Regions from separate parts of the Pseudarthrobacter sp. PvP004 genome, predicted to be linked through region 4. Evidence: riboswitches for the same ligand, from Rfam matches in the RefSeq annotation. Region 4 holds a riboswitch; each other region holds the start of a gene.

What was found. A riboswitch is a leader RNA that binds a small molecule or an ion and turns the genes downstream of it on or off. The one in region 4 is predicted to bind cyclic di-AMP.
Region 1: another riboswitch for cyclic di-AMP. It lies ahead of J3A64_RS16290 (NlpC/P60 family protein); the one in region 4 lies ahead of J3A64_RS13145 (M23 family metallopeptidase).
Region 2: another riboswitch for cyclic di-AMP. It lies ahead of J3A64_RS19960 (hypothetical protein); the one in region 4 lies ahead of J3A64_RS13145 (M23 family metallopeptidase).
Region 3: another riboswitch for cyclic di-AMP. It lies ahead of J3A64_RS14250 (hypothetical protein); the one in region 4 lies ahead of J3A64_RS13145 (M23 family metallopeptidase).

Annotation. Positions count from the first base shown of each region.
Region 1 is NZ_JAGINL010000001.1:3,612,696-3,617,804, reverse strand. It holds gene J3A64_RS16300 (NCS2 family permease) at 1-894, opposite strand, end outside; gene J3A64_RS16295 (copper resistance CopC family protein) at 1,009-1,641, shown strand; cyclic di-AMP (ydaO/yuaA leader) riboswitch at 1,792-1,983, shown strand; gene J3A64_RS16290 (NlpC/P60 family protein) at 1,987-2,781, shown strand; gene J3A64_RS16285 (FAD-binding protein) at 3,008-3,700, opposite strand; gene J3A64_RS16280 (universal stress protein) at 4,119-5,109, shown strand, end outside.
Region 2 is NZ_JAGINL010000001.1:4,367,409-4,372,517, forward strand. It holds gene J3A64_RS19955 (CdaR family transcriptional regulator) at 1-394, shown strand, start outside; gene J3A64_RS19960 (hypothetical protein) at 527-1,876, opposite strand; cyclic di-AMP (ydaO/yuaA leader) riboswitch at 1,879-2,024, opposite strand; gene J3A64_RS19965 (ATP-dependent DNA ligase) at 2,275-3,339, shown strand; gene J3A64_RS24005 (DUF6480 family protein) at 3,343-3,606, opposite strand; gene J3A64_RS19975 (alpha/beta fold hydrolase) at 3,719-4,510, opposite strand; gene J3A64_RS19980 (maleylpyruvate isomerase family mycothiol-dependent enzyme) at 4,525-5,109, opposite strand, start outside.
Region 3 is NZ_JAGINL010000001.1:3,178,531-3,183,639, reverse strand. It holds gene J3A64_RS14255 (dolichyl-phosphate beta-glucosyltransferase) at 1-563, opposite strand, end outside; gene J3A64_RS14250 (hypothetical protein) at 775-1,635, opposite strand; cyclic di-AMP (ydaO/yuaA leader) riboswitch at 1,637-1,821, opposite strand; gene J3A64_RS14245 (cell wall metabolism sensor histidine kinase WalK) at 1,931-3,427, opposite strand; gene J3A64_RS14240 (response regulator transcription factor) at 3,449-4,189, opposite strand; gene J3A64_RS14235 (winged helix-turn-helix domain-containing protein) at 4,864-5,109, shown strand, end outside.
Region 4 is NZ_JAGINL010000001.1:2,937,910-2,943,018, forward strand. It holds gene J3A64_RS13145 (M23 family metallopeptidase) at 6-842, opposite strand; cyclic di-AMP (ydaO/yuaA leader) riboswitch at 847-1,087, opposite strand; gene J3A64_RS13150 (metal-dependent transcriptional regulator) at 1,270-1,965, opposite strand; gene serC (phosphoserine transaminase) at 2,259-3,389, shown strand; gene J3A64_RS13160 (MFS transporter) at 3,456-4,763, opposite strand; gene J3A64_RS13165 (DUF3027 domain-containing protein) at 4,807-5,109, opposite strand, start outside.

The sequences.
Region 1 (5,109 bases), 670 kb from region 4:
CATGGCGTCGAAGAAGATGCTCAGGAGGATCACGAACGCCAGCAATGCTGCAGCGATGAAACCGAGGTGTTCAAACGCGCCCAACGGGTTGGCCTTGCCGATCAGGGATAGATCCGGGGCACCCCATTCGGTGAGCGTGGGAGCAACCAAGGACCAGCCGCGGGGGTTGACGTTGGTGCCGTCAAAGCTCGGGCCGATGTGGAGGGTGAATTCGAGGATGGCGGCCAGCGCAGTGGAGACGACGATGCCAATCAGGATAGCGCCGCGGACCTTGCGGACCACCAGCGCGATGGTCAGGATCAGGCCAACTGCGAACACGAGCGTCGGCCAGCCCATGAGCTTGCCGTCCACGCCCAGGCCCAGCGGGACGGTGGTTCCTGCGGCATCGGGGATGCGGCGGACAAAGCCTGCGTTGACCAGGCCGATGAGTGCAATGAAGAGGCCAATGCCCACAACAATTGCCGTCTTCAGGGCTTCCGGCACGGCCTTGAACACGGCAGTCCGGAAACCGGTGAGCACCAGGATGAGCATGGTGATGCCGGACAGCACCACGAGCCCCATCATGTCCGGCCAGGTCAGTCCGGGGTGGGACGCCACCGTGACCGCGACGAAGGCATTGACGCCCAAGCCCGTGGCCACGGCAAACGGGTGCTTGGCCCACGCGCCCATGAGGATCGTCAGGATGCCCGCCACGAAAGCAGTGGTGGCTGCCACGGCTGTGAAGCCCAGGGACGCGCCGCTGGAGTCAGGTCCGGAGAGGATCAGTGGATTCAGCACCACGATGTAGCTCATGGCGAAGAAGGTCGCGAACCCGCCCCGAATTTCCCGAGAATACGTGGATCCGCGTTCGGAGATCTTGAAGTAGCGGTCTACTGCAGAACCTTGTTTCAGCATGAAGGTCTCCGGGGATCGAGGGGAGTTTGCTCTCAAATCCTATGTTGTCCGGTGCGGGCCCTCCGAACGATTCGCCTACTCTGTAAGGAAGCCAACACTAGGAGAAACCGCCCCATGCGTACCATCCGCCCGCTTCTGGCCGCCGTCGTCGCTGCTCTTGCTTTTGCGTCCGCCTTGCTGTTTTCCGCGGCTCCGGCGTCCGCGCACGACGTCGCGGAATCAACCGCGCCAGCCAACGGTGCCAGCGTGGCGGAAGTCCCGGCGTCGGTCTCCATCACGTTCAACAACCGCCCTCTCGCGATTGGTTCCGGAGTCACTGTGACGGCCGGCGGCGAGAACTGGGCGGACGGCCCGGTGGAAATCATTGACAACCAGGCCGTTCAGAAGCTCCGCGAAGGCGCCCCCGCAGGGGAGTACACGGTGGTTTGGCGTGTGGTCAGCTCCGATTCGCACCCCATCGAGGGCACCTTTACGTTCACGGCCGCCGCAGGAAGCACGACGACGGCGAGCGGCCCGGCTGGGGCCTCACCGTCGGTCTCGGCTCCCTCAGCCGCAGTACCCACGGCGGGCACCGCAGCACCGGGGACGGGCGCCAGCGAGCCGGCCGCTGATGCCTCCCAGCCCTTCCCGTGGAGCATCGTCGGGTTGGCTGTTGTTGCTGTTGGTCTCGTTATTTATCTTGCTGTTACCGCACGGAAGAAGCTGGCAGCTTCAAACGACCCCGAGGGCGATACTCCCGCGGAATAGCGCGGTTTTCTACGTAGCTGCGAATATCTCGAAACGATTACCGCGACACGCCAGAGACCCATTTCCCGTTACTTAAATGTGACTTCGACGGAATCATCGCGTACGGTAGTACCTGTGCCTGTTCCACGTAGCGGGCACTTCCGGCCTGATTGCCTAGCTCTGCCGCAGTCCGGAATCCGTTCGCAGACAAACCTACGGCAGAGACGGGGAACCCAATTTAGGCCGCTTTCGAGCGTGCCTTGGGGTGAAGTCACGAAGCTTCCGCTGAACAGCGGGGGATAGTGGCCGGGTGACTCCCATCCGAATCCGACAGCTAACCTCGCAGGCATCGGGAGAGGCTCTTTCATGTCTTCACGCATTCTTCGCGGCCGTCGTAAGGCGGACAGCGTACGTCCTAATCCGTTCATCTCCATCTCGAAGGCAGTGGCCAGCAACGCTTCCGGCGCTGGCCGTCAGGCAGCTGTTATCGCAGCAGCCTCGGGCCTCGTTTTGACCGGTTCCATTGCTGCTCACGCAGCTGAGGCCCCGGTTCAGCGCGACTCCAGCCCCGCAACGGTCGCTGAGACCGTTTCCGAGGCACCCACCAAGGTTGTTACCGCTCTGGCAACGGCTACCGTCAACTTCGAGCGTCCCGCTGTTGCTTCCGTAGCAGCTCCGGTCATCGAAAAGCCGGCTCCCGTTGTTGAGGCTCCCGTAGTCCAGAAGGCAGCTGTCACCACCGCTGCTGCAACGGCTCCCGTCGCCGCCCAGGCTGCGGTTGCTGCTCCCGTGGCTGCCGCACCGGTTGCCGCTGCTCCCGTAGCTGCTGCCCCCGCCGTTGGCGGCGTCAATGCAGCCATGGTTGCCTCGGCTTACGCACAGATCGGCATCTTCCAGGACTGCACCGCCATGGTCGAGAAGGCCCTTGGTTCCGCAGGCATCCCGGTAGGCGACCTCGGTCCCATGCAGTTCATGAACTACGGCAAGGTCGTCAGCGATCCTCAGCCCGGTGACATGATCGTCCAGTCCGGCCACGTTGCCATCTACATCGGCAACGGCCAGGCAATCAGCGGTGGCATCAACGGCAACCAGACGGGCATCCACCCGATCAGCTGGTTGACCGCAACGGGTCCCCTGACCTACGTACGCGCTGGCGCATAAAGCCTCACGCTTCAGTTCAAAAACCGGCGCCTCCCAAGATTAACGTCTTGGGAGGCGCCGGCTTTTGGCGTTAAGTTCTGTTCATAAAAGTCCAGCGCGGGAAGTACGACGGCGGTTCTGCTGGCCTGCGTTGGTGAGGTGGCTTGTGTTGGTGAGGTGGCCTGTGTTTGCCGGACATGACCAGCCAGGCGATGGCGGTGGCGGGGGCTAGGCGATGGCGATGACGCTAGGCGATGGCGATGCCGGGACCTGCCGGCAGGGCTACCTTGGTGGAGATTGCCTGGCCCACTGCCTTGGCTTGCCGCAGCACCTCCTTGGGAGACGGGGTGATCAGGTCCCCAACGCCCACCAAGTGCATCCCCACCGCCCGCATGGCGGCCGCGAAGTTCTGGCCAACGGCTATTCCAAGTTCGGCGAGCATGCGGCGCAACTGGCTTTGGGCGCAACGCGTCACTACTACGTGGTCCGCCAGGAGGACACCGTTGGCTGTGTGGACTGCCCACTGGCGTGGAGTGGATTCGAGGGGGCCTGATACGTGGAGGCCTGTTCTCAGTCCGGCCGTGGTCATGCTGGCCGCCAGTCCGTACCCGATCTGGCGGGAGGGGTCTGCCCCCAGGAAATCAAGGCGTACGGCGCGGGTGGTGTTGCGAACGTCCAGGTGATGGTTGGCGGCGTAGTTCCGCAGGTGACGGAGGATCTCGTTGCGTTCCTGCATGGCTGCGGGATCAGCGGCATCAGTGCGTTGAAGCATGCCTGTATGAACAGAAGGACCTGTGGTGGACAGTGCACCGAACCCGTCTACGACGATGGAGCCCACGCCGAAGCGGCTGAGCTCGCTGGCAACTGCCAAACCGGACAGGCCGGCTCCGATGACCACGGTGGTGGTGCGTTCCGTGGCGGAATCAGGCGTGAGTGACACTGCTTGGTTCCTCCTTGACGTGTGTGCCTTACGGCATCGCGTGGGATCGCGTCCGAGTTCCCCAAGCGGCCGCAAATAAATGGCCGGAGTGTGTGGTGTGAAACACGTTCGCCGGCCATTCGGTGACTCGAACACTACCGAACTTTTTCGGCCATGGATAGCCTCCGCGACTCCGCGTTTTGTGTGTTCGTCCGGAGCGCAATGTGGAAGGCCGGGAACCGAGCCCTGACCGTTATGCACATAGCCCGATGTCGCCTTGATTCGCCACTGCCGACCGAGAATAGTTGGGATTGGGAGGAGAAATTTCCGGGTTTCTCCTGCCCCGGCCATTGACAATGAAACAGTGAGGCAATCCGACGAGGAGAACCTCTGGCAGAATAGCCGGAACATCAAGCAGTAGGTGGAGAGGCAGGCCCCCATGGACCAGCACGGCAGACACAGTGAAGAGCCACAGGACGGCCAGGATCAGGCTGTGGAACCAGGTGGCATCGTGGTCGGAGTGGACGGTTCAGAGCACGGGCAATGTGCTTTGGTTTGGGCCGCGCGGGAGGCTGAACGTCGGCGCCTTCCTTTACATATCGTCACGGCATATTCCGTGCCCATCTTTGCCGCCTCCGGGCTGGATGGCGGCTACGCAACAGTCGACGATTCCGTGATTCGCGAGGGCGCGGATGCGATCGTTCGGCAGGCCCTGGATAAGGTCTCCGGATATGCCATCGACGTCGATGCTTCTGTCGAGAACGGCGACGCCGCTGGTGTCCTGTTGGATCTTTCCAGCGAGGCCGCACTCCTTGTCTTCGGGAGCAGGGGTCGCGGCGGATTTGTTGGGCGTTTGCTTGGCTCGGTCAGCAGCGCTTTGCCCGCCCACGCCAAATGCCCCACGGTGACAGTCCCGCTCTACTGTGCCGATCGCCTTGGTGAAAGCACTGAGGACAAACACATCAAGGCTGAACATGCCAAGGCTGGCCCACGTACTGTGGAAAATGTGGTTGCCGTAGGCGTGGACGGTTCCGAGCAGGCCCGCGTGGCCGTGCTCGAAGCTGCCGAGCAAGCACAGCGCATGGGCGCGAAACTCCGGGTGATTTGTGCCGTACCTCAGTACAGCGGTTCCCTGGCATGGGTTCCGGCACCCTTGGACCGGGATGCCTTGTTTGCGGATATCAAAGTCCAGCTGGACGCCGGGGCTGATTGGCTCAGAAGCCATTTCCCTTCATTGCCCATGGAAACGGAACTCAGGGATGGTTCCCCCGTTGATGTTCTGGTGGAAACCAGCCGCAGCGTCGAGCTGGTGGTTCTGGGTACACGGGGCCGTGGCGGCTTCGCGGGGATGCTGTTGGGTTCAACATCGGACGGAGTCCTGCATCACTCCAAGGGGCCGGTAATGGTTGTTCCGGACCGTGACGATCCCA
Region 2 (5,109 bases), 1.4 Mb from region 4:
GGGCGCGTACCGTCAATCAAAGGTTGCTGCGCAGGCGGCTGCAGTGGACCAGCCCTTGGGAGAGTTGGTGGACAGCCGGACTGTTGGTGTCTATCAACTTTTCGATCGCTTGGTGGCGCCCGGCGGCTGGGATGACACAGGATCGGTGCATTTTCGGACGCTTGAGGACCACGACAAGAACGGCGAACTCCTGCCCGTCCTGGAATTGCTGTACGACAATGACGGCTCAGTTCAGGACGTCGCTGCCAAACTTCATCTCCACAGGAGCAGCATCTACAACAGGCTCGGCCGGATCCGCCAACTCATCGGTGCTGATCCGTTGAGTGGCGCGATCCGGCTCGAGTTGCATGCGGCCCTGAAGGCGCGGCGCTGGGCGGGGCGGCCGCGCATCTGAAGGGTCCTTACGAGCGCCGCAGACGCTGGCAGCTCCAGCGCCCCATCCGGCGGCGGAACGTGGCAGTCCGGCTGCTGCTGCAGTGCCGGCTATGCCATCCCACATGAGTGGAGGTACGGGGCAGCCGGGTGCTCACTTGAGGGCCGTCCGGGCTGCATCCAGGATGTCCTGAAGAGTCGACTCGCTGGGCTGGGGGGCCGAGGCGGCCTGCGGCTTGCTCGGCCGGGGCTTGGAGGTCGGGGTTGCAGTTTCCGTTGGTGTGGGTGTCGGAGTGGGCGTGGGCGTCGGCGTGGTTGTCGGCGTCGGGGACGGCGGCGTGGTGATCGTGTCCGACGGCACCTCGCTCGGCGCAGGAGCCGGCTGCGTGGGGACCGGGCTGGCAGCGCCAGGCGCGGCCGGGACAGAGGACGGTATGGCTGAAGGAACCCATACCGGGTCCGCGAGGGATACCTTGGGGGTCGCAGTCGACGACGGCGACACGGCCTGAGGTGCTTCCGCCACCGTTGCCGGCTGGCCGGCCTCCGAAGTCTCCGTTGCTGTTGACGAAGCTGACGGCGATGACGCCGTGGAGTAGGACGCCCTGGGCGCGGGCGACGCCGAAGCCGAGGTGCGGCCGTCGCTGCCACTGGCTTCCTGGACCGGGGTCTCCTGGCCGAAGAAAGGAAGCTCAAGGGCCTGCCCCAACGTTCCGGCCGTCAACACGAGGCCAAGGGCACCGGCAACCACGGCCATGCGCTGGCTCATGTGTTTGACCGACGCGGCTTTTCGCAGCGCGGCATGAGGTTCGCGGCCAAATGAAGACCCCGCCCCGAAGTTGGACCTGGTTGCTGTGCGCGCGGCAGGCTGTCGAACGTCCTTGCGGCTGGCCAAGGACGCCGAGGCCGTTGCGGCTGCAGCAACCTGCGCCGGGGACTTGCCGCGCGGCGACTCCGCGCGGGCGGCCACCACTGGAATAGCTGCGGTTGCGGGTTCCGAGGTCTCAGGCTGCACCACTGGAATAGCTGCGGTTGCGGGTTCCGAGGTCTCGTCTTCCTGGGAGCCCTGTGTCGTGGCGGCTGGCGGCACGATGGGAATGGCCGCGGTGGGAGGTCCCGGTGTGGTGGACGCCGGCGCTGCAGCCTGAGCGGCCTCAACGGCGGGAATCGCCGCAGTTGCCGGTTCCGCCTGCGCGGGCTGCTCGGTCGCGGACTTTTCGGGGGCCGATAGTTCGGGCGCGATCACAGCCTGGGCTGCCCTCTGCCGCTCGGCCGCACGAACCTCCGCACGAGTGGCGGGCATCGCAACCGTGGGCATGGCCGCAGTGGCGGGTTCCGGCGTCGTGCCTGTGTTCGTTGTGCCTGTCTTAACGGCGTTTTCGGGCGTCGCGGCGTCCGCCTGCGCGCTGGTGAGGAATCCGCTGGGTTGGGCCCGACGGCGTCCGGTTGGCTTGGTGCGCTCGCCTTCAGTCTGGGCGCGGCGCGGCTGATCCATGGTTGGGGACATGGTGGTTGCCTCTCAACGCCTTCGAGGTTAGCTGTCGGGTTCGGACGAGGCCGTCCGGCCGCCTAAGCGGCTTCACCCCAAGGACTTGAAGTAAGTCCGGGAACTTTTGGGTCCCCCGTCTCTGCCGCGGGTCTGGCGGATCCCGGATTGCGGCAGAGCTCGGCGTCAATCCGGAAGCGGCCCAGCGGAGATACGGGTCGCCCTACGACGGTACATGAGCCGGAAAGTAAAGTCACATTAATGTAACGGGCGGTAGGTCTGAGCAAGCGAGGGGGTTCTATGACTTAGGCTTCGGGGCTGGCGCCGGGGCAGGTAGCTCATGCTGGATCTTCTGGATCGAGCGAGATATCCATGGCCTAACACTAGCTTCGGCGTGCACCGGCAGGTAGACATTGTCTATGGACCTGCCTGTGATGCCACCCGTCTCGCCCATGCTCGCCAAATCCGTTCCGACAATCCCCGATGTTGGGCACTACGAGCCCAAATGGGACGGGTTCCGGACCATCGTCTTCAAGGATGGCGACGAGATCGTCCTGGGCAGCCGCAACGAGAAGCCGATGACCCGCTACTTCCCCGAGGTGGTGGAGGCGCTCAGGAAGAACCTGCCGGACAAATGCGTGATCGACGGCGAGATCGTCCTGATCGAGGGCAAGAGGCTCGAATTCGAGGTACTCCAGCAAAGGATCCACCCCGCCGACAGCCGCGTCCGGATGCTCGCCGAGAAGACCCCGGCGTCCATGATTGCGTTCGACATCCTCGCGCTGGGCGACGAGAACCTCATGGACAAGCCGTTCTCCGAGCGCCGCGCCATCCTGGAGCGTACGCTCGCCAAGGCCGATCCGCCAGTCTACGTGACGCCCGCGGTGACGGATCTCGAGCGGGCGCAGGAATGGTTCGTGCAGTTGGAAGGCGCGGGACTGGATGGGGTGCTGTCCAAGCCGTTGACCGGGGCCTACCAACCCAATAAGCGGGTGATGTTCAAGACGAAGCATGAGCGCACGGCAGACTGTGTGGTGGCGGGATTCCGTTGGCACAAGACCGCGAAAGTTGTGGGGTCGATGTTGCTCGGCCTGCACGATGACACGGGCCGGCTGCATCATGTGGGAGTGGTGGCATCGTTCCCTATGGCCCGCAGGGAGGCTTTGGTGGCAGAACTGGAGCCGTACCAGGTTGAACTCAGCGAGCACCCGTGGGGTGAGTGGGCCAACCAGGACGAAGCTGCCGGGGGTTCACGCATGCCCGGCGCCCAAAGCCGGTGGAGCGGGGGGAAGGACTTCTCCTTCGTGCCCCTGCGCCCCGAACTTGTGATCGAAGTAAAGTACGACTACATGGAAGGCGACAGGTTCCGGCACACCACGCAGTTCCGTAGGTGGCGGCCGGACAGGACCCCCGAGAGCTGCACGTACTCGCAACTGGAAGAGCCTGCCGACTACGATCTCGGGGAAATCCTGAGGCTGCCCTAGCCCCTACTCTTCGTGGCCTTGGTCGCTGCTCATGCTGCCCTCGGCCGGTGGGGTTTCGCCCGGAGGCACGCCGCCGCCCGGCTCCAAGCCTGTGACATTTCCGTCGAGGGGATCAGGGTTGGCGGAAGCGGCGGGGTCATCGTCTTCGTCCTGGCGCATGTCTGGATCGTCGTGGATGCTGTCGGCATCGGAGGTGGTGTCGTAAGGCCCGGTTGCGCCGGTTGCGCCGAAGCCCTGGGTTTCTTCATTCGAGTTTTTGTCGGTCACGATCAGCCCTTTCGTAAGCAAGCTTACTATTGTGCTTGCTTCGTCAGCCTAGCCGGGACGTGCTGACCCAACAAGGGGCACCCAAGCCATGGGGCGGCGTCGTACTTTACCTTCAGCGGTGGGGAGTCGTGGCGGTGACAAAGCTCCGGATGGCATCCGCCACAGCCTTGGGACGCATGTGCTGAGCCACGTGCCCGACGCCCGGGATTTCCACCAGCCGCCCCTGGGCCACGGCCCGCGAAAGCCGGAGCGACCATTCGGGGCCCGCCACATGGTCCCGGCTCCCGCGCAGAACCAGCACCGGAACCTGGACTCCGGCGAGGCGTTTCTCCGTGGGGTATTTCATCATGACCGGCAGTTCCGTGAGGTACCAGCGAGGGCCGCAACGGACGTAATCGGACATGACGATCAAGTTGGACGTGGGGCTCTCGCGGAGTATTCCGTCCAGTGTCAGGGCCAGCGACTGCCGCCACACATTCTTGTGCCGCGAATCCACCACCGGCCCCATCAGTACCAACTGCCTGAGCTGCTCGGGGGCGTGCAAGGCCGCTTCGATGGCAAACTGCACGCCCATGGAGTGACCCACCAACACGTAGGAATCGATACCGCGGGACTTCAGGGCCTCGGCAATGAACGCGCCGTATTCCTCCACTGAAAGCTGGCGCCCAGGCTTGGGAGTCCCGGCGAAACCGGGAAGGTCCAGTGAATACGTGGGCGCGCTCGCCGCGAGGTCAGCATGCAGCCGTGCCAGATATCGATGCGACACCCCGATGCCGTGGATCAGGATATATGCGGGCTCGGACATGGGCCCGGCGTCCGGTTCCGGCGCAGGCGTGCCCTCGGTCCAAAGAATCCGGCCGGTCAGGCCCAAGACTTCGACGTCGGCAGAGAGTAGCGCGGTCATCTTTGCTCCTGCTTTCACTGAATTCCCAATTGTTGCAGGAAAACCGGTGCGCCCGGGCCACTCAATTCGTCGTCCCTCACGGGCCGTCCCGACACGGCAAGAAGCAGCGCGATCGCCGGCCCTTCAACTGCGGGACCATCCCCGTGGTCAAACGCGGTGTCGGTGGCAATCAAGCGCCAGCCCTGCGCGATCTCCTTGCCGCCGCCCATTTTGGTTGTAGTCCTGAGTTGGTACTTGAGGGCGGTGGCAACGTGGACAGGAGGGTACTCGCGGCGGATTCCGAGGGGGCGCCGGATATCCTCTCCGTGGACGAACGCCTCAACCAGCCGGGTAGCCAAGCTTGCCGGCGGACCCGAGGTCCGCGAAAGCACCGCGCGCAGCCCGTTCAACGTCTGCGCAGGCTCTCGTGTCTTTTCGCGCTCCACACCTACGGCGTTATCACGGTCAAAATCCATTCGGGAGGCAACCAGCCGGCGGATGAAGCTCAACCTCGTCGTCTTGGCGCTGTCGATTACGTGAGCCAGGACGTCGTGCACGTTCCAACCGGCACACAGCGACGGCGTCTGCCATTGAGCTGCCGGAAGCGGCTCCAGATCCTG
Region 3 (5,109 bases), 240 kb from region 4:
CGATGCGGACTGCGGGTGACACGGGAACCCGGTGCCAGACGCGTGCCGATGGCGAGGTCCGAGTGGCCGGAGATCAGCGGTGCCACAAGGGGCGCCAGCGCGGAGAGGTCCGTGGACAGATCCGCTTCCGTGTAGGCAAGAACAGGTGACGGCGACGACTGCCAGACCTGGCGGAGAGCGTTCCCGCGTCCCCTCTCTTGGAACCGGACCACCGTCAATTCAGGGAGTTCACGGGCAAGGCGCTCGGCAATCCTCAGCGTGCTGTCTGTGCTGGCGTTGTCCGCCACGGTGATCCGGAACGTGTGCGGAAAGGACCTCGTCAGATGCCCGTGCAGCTGGCGGAGGTTGTGTTCCAGGCGCGCTTCCTCGTTGTAGACAGGGACGGTGAGGTCCAGGACGGGAACCACAACACTGGTGTCAACGGGGAGACGCCGGGGCTGGGGGCTCGGACCCGTCTGGCCTTGGAGGAGAGCCGGGTGACCAGTGGGCAACGCCGCGCCACGCAAGCGAGCCGAATGAGTCCTTCGTGCCAAAGCGCTGGTGGTGGGACCTGTGAGCGTCATGTATCCAGCATGGGACCGCCGATTATGAACGCTTTAGGCGGTAGCTGTGACCTCACTGTGAACCACGTGCTGGAGCTGTGAACCACGTGCTGGAGCTGTGAACCATGCGCCACAGCTGTGAAACGGCAAAAGCCGCGCCCGCTCCCGCCATTCGCTCCAGTTGGTACTGGTGCAAACGGCGGCAACGGGCGCGGCGATCAAGCGGCTCGGCTTAGTACCAGTTGTTGGCCAAGTGGAAGCCCAGAGCGGCGGACGGGGATCCGTAACGCTCCTTGATGTAGTTCAGGCCCCACTTGATCTGGGTCTGGTAGTTGGTTTCCCAGTCAGCGCCGGCAGTGGCCATCTTGGAGGCCGGCAGGGACTGGACAATGCCATAGGCGCCGCTGGAAGCGTTCATCGCCGTGGTCTTCCAGTTGGATTCCTTCTCCCACAGCGTGTTCAGGGCAGCCATTTCACCGGCGCCCCAGCCGTAGTTGCCCAGGATGCTGAGTGCATAGGCCTTGGCAGCAGCGGGGTCGTCAACAGCCTTGGGTGCTGCAGCAGCTGCTGCGGCTTCCGCGGCGGCGGCAGCAGCTGCGTCGGCTGCTTGCTTGGCGGCAGCGTCAGCAGCAGCCTTCTCAGCAGCAACCTGTGCGGCGGCCTGATCGGCGGCAGCCTTCTCAGCAGCAGCCTGTGCGGCGGCGGCCTGGTCTGCGGCAGCCTTCTCGGCAGCGGCCTTCTCAGCGGCTGCCTTGGCAGCAGCGTCAGCAGCGGCCCTGTCAGTTGCGCCCTTTTCGGCGGCAGCATTCAGGGAAGCGGAGATCTCAGCCGACTTGTTGGAGTTGACCTGGGCGCTCGCTTGGGTTCCGGCTACGCGGCTTGCCTCGGGGAGGGTCAGTGCGGCGTTGGCGGCGGTTCCGAGCGATGCAACGCCCAGTGCAGCTGCCACGACACCGGCTACGACGGACATGCGGTGGCCGGACTTACCCTGGCGGGCTGCGTTCTTGAGGACGGACTGCGACTTGGTGAGCGGTGCGTTGTTCTCGTCGCGGCGACGCGCGGAAGGGCGCGTCTGATCGTTAAATTCAGACATGTGATTACCTCTCAGCGCCTGCGGAGTTAGCTGTCGGGTTCGGATGAGGTCATCCGGCCGCGCATCACGCTGCGGCTTCACCCCAAGGGCCGGCAAAAAGCCTGGCCCGGAGACTCTGGGTCCCCCGTCTCTGCCTCGGAGAAAGAACGGACTCCGGGAAGTGGCAGAGCTCGGCGCATCCCGGATGTGGGCCTGCTAGGGGCGACCCACCCTTTCGACGGTACAGGAGGTTTCCGCAGAAGTCACATTTAGGTAACAGAGATCACGACGCCGGTGAGTCGCCTTGCCCGATTCGTTACAGGCCTTCGGTGCTCACCGTGGGAAGTCGAAGGGCGAACTCCGTGCGCCCCGGCCGTGAGGTCACTTCCACGCTACCGCCGTGAGCTGAAACAATGGATTCCACAATGGACAGGCCGAGTCCGGAGGTGCCTTCAGAGCCCGATCGTGCGGCGTCGGCGCGGGCAAATCGCGAGAAAATCCGGCCCTGGAAATCTTCCGGAATGCCGGGGCCGTTGTCCGTCACGCTGACCACGGCGCTGCCATCGGCGGAGAGCATGACGCCGGTGACCACAGTGGTGCCGGGGTCGGTGTGTTTGCGGGCGTTGGACAGCAGGTTCGCCAGCACCTGATGCAGTTGCGTGGCGTCGCCGCGGACCGTGATGGGCTCGTCCGGGAGCTGGAGCTGCCAGATGTGATCGGGTGCCATGACTTTCTCGTCACTGACCGTCTCGATCACCAACTGAGTGAGGTCCACATCCTCAACTTTCACGGGTTGGCCCTCGTCCAACCGCGCCAACAGCAGCAGGTCCTCCACCAACGTGGTCATGCGCTCGGACTGGCTTTGGACGCGAGCCAGCGACTTCCGGCCGTCTTCGGTGAAGTTCTCGGTCATCCTCAGCAGCTCGGTATAGCCCCGGATGGCGGTCAGGGGAGTCCGCAGCTCGTGCGAGGCATCGGCCACGAACTGACGCACCTTCGTTTCGCTTTCCTGGCGGGCTTCCAAAGCGCTGGAGACGTTGTTCAGCATTTGGTTCAAGGCATAGCCGACACTGCCCACTTCCGTCCCGGGATGAGAAGCCGACGGCGGTACGCGCACCGCAAGTGCCACCTCACCGGCGTCGAGAGGCAGCCGCGAAACCTTCGTGGCCACTTCGGAGAGCTGCTCCAGCGGACGCATGGTGCGGCGGATGATCACGGTGCCGGCCAGGCCGATCACCACCAGGCCGCCCAGCGAAACCAGCACCATGGTCCACACGAGCGAGGCCTCCGCACTCTGTTTGTCCGCCAGCGGCAGGCCCGTCACAATCACGTCGCCGTACGCGGTTTCGACCGCTACCAGACGGTAGTCGCCGTTGGACAGGGAACGGTCCACTGGCCCGTTGTCCCTGGGGAGCGAGAGCAGCACCTGCTCGTCGTCGGCCGAGAGCGAGACGCGGTTACCTTGGGCATCGATCAAACCGGAGCTACGCACGGTTGAGCCGTTGATCCTCGCGTTGAGCGTGCCAGCCGCTTGGCCGCGCGCCTCCAGCGGATCAGGCCTTCCGGAGGGTGACGGAAAGTTCGACGGCGGCCTGCCGAAGTCATTCGCGCGGCTGGACGCCTGTTCCAGCTGCCTGTCGAGCTGCTTGTTGAAGACCATGTCCATGGACGCGTAGCTGACCACTCCCACGGCAGAGCAAATGGCGACCAGCAGGGCCATGGCCACCAGGACCAATCTGGTGCGCAGGTGCCACGTGGAGGGGTTGAGCCAGCTGCGCTGTGTCTGTAAGGCCGCACCTGACCTTTTGGCCACTCCTGAAAGTGTGCTCAACGCCTAGTCCGCGGGCTTGATGACGTATCCGGCACCGCGGATGGTGTGGATCATGGGCGGGTGGTTCGCTTCGATCTTCTTGCGAAGGTAGGAAATGTAGAGCTCCACGATGTTGGCCTGGCCGCCGAAGTCGTAGTCCCACACGCGGTCCAGGATCTGGGCCTTGCTGACCACTCGTTTGGGGTTTTCCATGAGGTATCGCAGGAGCTCGAACTGGGTGGCGGTGAGGGAGATGTCTTCGCCGCCGCGGGTTACTTCCCGGGTGTCTACGTTGAGGGTGAGGTCACCCACCACCAGCTCGGCAGTGTCCATGGCGGCCACCCCGGAACGTTGGACCAGGCGGTGAAGGCGCAGGAGCACTTCCTCCATGCTGAAGGGCTTGGTGACGTAGTCGTCCCCGCCGGCAGCCAAACCGACAATGCGGTCCTGCACGGCGTCCTTGGCGGTAAGGAACAGGGCCGGAACTTCCGGGGCGAAGGTGCGGATGCGGTTGAGGACCTCCACGCCGTCGAAGCCGGGGAGCATGACGTCGAGGACCAGCACGTCCGGCCTGAAGTCCTTGGCCAGCTTTACTGCCCCCGGACCGTCGCCGGCTACCGCCACGGACCACCCCGCCATGCGCAGGCCCATGCTCATGAGCTCGGCAAGGCTGGGTTCGTCGTCCACCACCAGGGCGCGGATCGGTGAGCCGTCCGGGTGGGACAGCTGGGGAAGGTTGTTGGTCATGGAGTGCGAGGAGGCCATGAGACAACTCTCCGTTCTGCCGGTAAGCCAGCGCTATGCCCGTCCTGTGAGGACGCTGTGAACTCCACCCTAGCGAGGTGGGAGTGCAGGGCCACGTAAGTCGGCGGCGGAACTTTATCTCCCGATTCCCTCTGTTTTCTACAGCTTGTAGCAGATTCCGGGCAGAAAATCGGCGAGAAAAGCAGCCTGCGATTGGACAACAAGTGTTTCAGATCGTGAGATTCCGCTTGAGGGGAGTTCACTGCAACAGAGGTGCTCAAAATGCCAGAAGAGTCGAAGAAAATTCAGCAGGGGAGCAATAATCCCTACTTCACCCGAATGAAATGGCGTTCATTTATGACGCCTACGGAATTGTGATTTGCAACACAATAGACGTCTACGTCTCAAAATGTGGACGTTTCCGCGCTTTGTTACTTGCGTGTTGCCATTGTTACGTTGCACACTTCCAATGTGAACAAGAACTCAACAGCACCTGCAGCCGCAGCAACCTGGCCCAGCACACCCGCTGGCCATGATGACCGCTGTTGTCGAATGCAAGCCTAACTTTCCACCCCAAGAAGTTTCAGGCATTCGCCCCCTTGCCCAGCGTTGGGCGCCCCTCCCCAAACTCATTGCGGGGACAACCAGCATTCGAAGCCGCGATGACGGCTATTCACTTTTGAGGTAAGCACTCCATGTCAGTTGCATCTGGATACGTCCACATCTCCGTCCGTAACGCCAACAAGGCCGCGTCAAACGCAGGGCTTCGCCCCGGCTTCGGCAACCGTCCCGGCTACTCTCCCGCTCCACAAGGAGCCGGGCAGCAGGCTCCCGGATACGTGCCGCAGGGCTACAACCCCAACTCCTACGGCCAGTTGCGCGCAGTCCCCACAGCAGAGCCGGCGCCCATGACGGCGCCCACCCCTGTGATTGCCCAGTCG
Region 4 (5,109 bases):
TGGGATTAGAGCCAGCCCATGGGGTCTACGACTTCACCGTTGACCTGGACCTCGAAGTGGAGGTGGCAACCGGTGGAAGCGCCCGTGGTGCCACTCAGGGCCACGGTGTCGCCGCGGTTCACGGTCTGTCCTACCTGGACGGTGAAGGACGACAGGTGGTTGTACGTGGTTTCGAGGCCATTGCCGTGGTCGACCACCACGCGGTTGCCTCCGCCGTACTCGTGCCATCCGGCGAAAGTGACCTTGCCGGTAGCTGCGGCGTGCACAGCCGTGCCGCACTGGGCTACGAAGTCCTGACCGCGGTGGAAGTCACCGGCACCACCCGTGAGCGGGCTGATGCGGTAACCGAAGGGGGATGCCGTGGTGAGCGTGTCAAGGGGGCTGGCCATGGTGCCAACGGATGAGGCGCGCTGGATGCTTCCAGCAGACTGGGCGCTGAGCAGCTGCTTCAGCTTTCCATCGGGGTCCGCGGCAGTAGCGACTGCGGCGCGGCTGAAGTCGATCTTGGCCGACGCGGCAGCGGAAACCTCGGGCTGGCTGCCGGCGGGGGCGGCGACGGCGAGGGCCGATTCGGTCTGTCCTGATTCCGACGTGGCCATGACGGGGCTTGTAGCCGGCAGGCCGACAGTCAGGGCAAGCCCGGTGGCGGCAAGCGCAACTCCGGCCTTCTGCCCGACGCCGCTGGCAGCAGCGAAGTCGGCAACCTGGCGCAGCGGGCTCTTACGGCGGCGCACCTGACGCTCGGTGTCGCGGGGCCGGATCTCCGTTACGACGGTGGCTGGCCGCAGCTCAGCAGCGGGGCCGGACGCGCGGCGGCGACCCCTGACGTTCTGCGATGTCAAACTCTGTTCCTCTCTCAAAAGCCTGCGAAGTTAGCTGTCGGATTCGGGTCAGAGAGTACAAAGACCCGGTCCGCACGAGGCGCTCACGGCACACAGGTATCCCAAGAGGGACTTGCATACGTGGGCACTTCTGCTGCGGACTTCACCCCAAGGCTGCTTCTTTAGACAGCCGCTTGTGGTTCCCCCGCCTCTGCCAGTGGTGGTGACACACCTGATCCGCTGGCAGAGCTCGGCTCCGGATCAGGTAACGCTTTGGTATCAGCGCTAGTAGATAACTATAGGGGATGAAGGCCTGCGGTAATAAATTCGTTATCAACAGGAGGCCGCTGAGAGAAGGAGGCCTTTATCATCTTTTTCGGAAAACCGCAGGTCACACGCGCGCCGAAGCGGGCAAAGTGAGGTTTGACACGGTGCTTTGGGGCTTCGCTCAGCTGAGTGAGACGAAGACGTGCGCGGCAACTTCCGGAGGCAGCTCCAACGCGCCCTCAATACCGGGGACCCGTACTGAGATGTACTCGCCGACGCGCTCCAGCGAGACACTTGCGCCCGGACGGATTCCGCCTTCGTCCAACTGGGTCAGGAGCTCTGGCTCCACCTGGATGGGCTCCGCGAGGCGGCTGACCACCACACGGGAATCCGCGGCATAGCCGTCCATGGCCTGCAGAAGGTTGACATCGAGCCGTGGGAACGGCTGGCTGGCAAGGCCACCAAGCGCTTCGAGTCCGGGGATGGGGTTGCCATAGGGAGACTCCGTGGGGTGCTCCAGGAGCTCGTAGAGCCGACGCTCCACCCGCTCGCTCATGACGTGCTCCCAGCGACAGGCCTCATCATGCACGTAGGCCCAGTCCAGACCGATCACATCGGCCAGGAGGCGCTCCGCGAGGCGGTGCTTGCGCATGACCTCGGTGGCGCGCTTCCGTCCCACTTCAGTCAGTTCCAGGTGGCGGTCGTTGGACACAATCACCAGGCCATCGCGCTCCATGCGTCCAATGGTCTGGGAAACAGTGGGTCCGGAGTGGCGCAGTCGTTCGGCAATGCGCGCCCGGAGAGCCACAATGTTTTCTTCTTCAAGCTCCAAAATGGTCCGAAGATACATCTCAGTGGTATCGATCAGATCCGTCATCCAGCTCAGCTCTCCTCGAACGCAGTTCCTTGCGTAATCTCCACCGTACCGCGTCCCTAGCAAGGGCGGACGGTGTGCACCGCCGCCCCCTGAACGCCAACCACCAGCCTAGCTTATTTGGAATTACTCTGGATAATTCCGGTCGCATTCGGTGAGCCCGCATTCCACGTAGCGGACTATGACGGCCGCAGGTTCCTGCGCGCGGGCCGTGTCAGGCAGAATTGGGGTGTCGAAGGGGCAGTTGATGCCCCATGCCACCTCCCATCTCTAGCCGACACCCATTGGAGCGCCACGTGAGCGACAACAGCATCACCATTCCCGCCGACCTGCTGCCCAAGGACGGACGCTTCGGCGCTGGACCGTCCAAGGTTCGCCCGGAACAGATCGAAGCGTTGTCTGCCGCATCGACCACCATCCTGGGCACTTCCCACCGCCAGGCTCCGGTCAAGAACCTGGTTGGTTCGGTCCGTGAAGGACTCAGCCAGTTCTTCCGCGCTCCGGAAGGCTATGAAGTGGTCCTCGGCGTGGGCGGCTCCACAGCGTTCTGGGACGTGGCCGCGTTTGGCCTGGTAGAGCAGAAGGCACAGCACCTCTCCTTCGGCGAGTTCGGCTCAAAGTTCGCCGCCGCCACCAACAAGGCACCGTTCCTTGATGCTTCCTCCATCATCAAGTCCGAACCCGGCACCCGCCCGGTGGCACAGGCCGAAGCCGGCGTTGACGTCTACGCCTGGCCCCAGAATGAAACGTCAACCGGCGTGGCCGCCCCCGTCAAGCGCGTCGAGGGGGCTGACGAAGGCGCCCTCGTCCTGGTGGACGCCACCTCGGCAGCCGGCGGGCTGGACGTGGACGTCGCCGAGTCGGACGTCTACTACTTCGCGCCCCAAAAGAACTTCGCTTCCGACGGTGGCCTCTGGCTGGGCCTCTTCTCCCCCGCCGCCCTGGAGCGCGCGGCACGGGTCAAGGCAAGCGGCCGCTGGATCCCGGACTTCCTGGACCTGCAGACCGCCATTGACAACTCCAAGCTGAACCAGACGTACAACACCCCGTCGCTGTCCACCCTGGTGACCTTGGACGCCCAGGTGCAGTGGCTCAACAGCAACGGCGGCCTGGACTTCGCCAGCAAGCGCACGGCAGACTCCGCCAACCGTATCTACTCCTGGGCCGAGGCATCCGAGTACGCAACGCCGTTCGTTGCCAACGCCGAGGACCGCTCCAACGTCATCGCTACGATCGACTTTGACGACTCCATTGACGCCGCAGCCATCGCCAAGGTCCTGCGCGCCAACGGCGTGGTGGACACCGAGCCGTACCGTAAGCTCGGCCGCAACCAGCTGCGCATCGCCACCTTCGTCGCCATCGAGCCGGACGACGTTTCGGCACTGCTCGCGAGCATCGATTACGTTGTGGGCGAGTTGAAGAAGTAGCACCACGGGCTTTGGTCGGCGTCGTGCGGGTAGCTCCCGGACGGCGCCGCCGCTTTTTAAGGTGGGCTATCCGCCCTGCCGGCTTGCGCCGTCGTCGTCCGTATCCGGCCGGGCAAGCAGCGACTCCACCCGGAAGTGCTTCAGTCCGCGGGCCCGGCGGTCAAAGCGGAGCCGCAGCTGCTTGGCGCGGATGATCCACAGCAAACCCACGACGGCGGTGCTGACGCCGGCAACCGCGGCGACGCCAACTGCCCATCGGGGGCCGCCGACGTTGGCCACCAAACCCACCAACGGCGCCCCGATAGGGGTGCCGCCCATGAAGATGGCCATATAGAGGGACATGACCCGCCCGCGCATCACAGCCTCCGTGGTGGATTGCACGTAACCGTTGGCGCTGGTGATCAAAGTCAGGGCGAACAGGCCGCAGGGAACCAGGGCGAGCCCGAAGAGCACAGCATTGGGGGCCAGGGCGGCAAGCGCGCTTGATATGCCGAAGCCGCCAGCGGCGCCGAAGATCAGCCTGAGGCGCGGCCGTCCGCGTCGGGCAGCCAGCAGTGCACCGGTCACGGATCCGATGGCCATGACGGAGTTCAACGCTCCGAACGCACCCGCGTCCATGCCGAATTGGGTTCCCACCATCGCGGCGATGAACAAGGGGAAGTTGAGCCCGAAAGTGCCCACAATGAAGATGGCCACCAGGACCACTTGGATATCCGGCCTGTTCCGGACGTAGCGCAACCCCTCCCGGATGCGCCCCTTCCCCGCCGCCGCACGGGGCTGGACGCGGAGCGATGACGCAGGAATGAGTTTGAGCGCCCACAACATGGCCACGAAGGACACGGTGTTGATGAGGAACACCCAGCCGGGACCCACCACCACCGTCAGCACGCCCGAGACAGCGGGTCCGATCATCCGGGCCACGTTGAAGGAGGCACTGTTGAGGGCCACCGCGTTGGGCAGGTAATCGTCGGTAACCAGCTCGGAGACGAACGTCTGACGGACGGGAGCGTCCAAGGCGGTCACGATTCCCAACATCAAAGCAAAGAGGTAGACGTGCCAGAGTTCGGCGACCCCCAGCAGCACCAGCACACCCAGCCCCGTGCTGAGCAGGGCCATGGCCACCAAAGTGATGAGGAGAAGTTTCCGCCGGCTATAACGGTCAGCCAGCAGCCCCGCCCACGGAGCAAGGAAAAGCTGGGGACCGAGTTGGAGCGCCAGAGTAATGCCCATGGCACCGGCGTCGTGCGCGGTCAGGTGGTCAAAGACCAACCAGTCCTGCGCCGTGCGCTGCATCCACGTGCCGATGTTGGAGATCAGCGCACCGAAGAACCAGATGCGGTAGTTGAGGATTCCGAGTGACCTAAAGGTGGACATCAGCGTCCGCCTTCGATGTGGTCACTCCGGGTTTCCGCAACGCCTATTCAGCCCCGGCTTCGTCGTCGTCGGCGCTTTCGTCGGCGATTTCGGGTTCGTCGGATTCAGCAGCCTCATCAGCCGGTTCAGTGGCCTCGTCTTCGGCCGCCTGCACGGACGCTTCCGTGACATCCTCAACGGTCTCTTCGACCAGCGGCGTCTCATCCTCGGGACGGACGCGTTTGGCCCACGGCACCCATTCAGGAGCCAGGATGGAATCCTCGGAGGGCAACAAACCAAGCTCGCTGACAGTCACGATCTTGGAGCGCGAGTTACGGGTCACCACGGCGTACCACTGCCAGCCGCC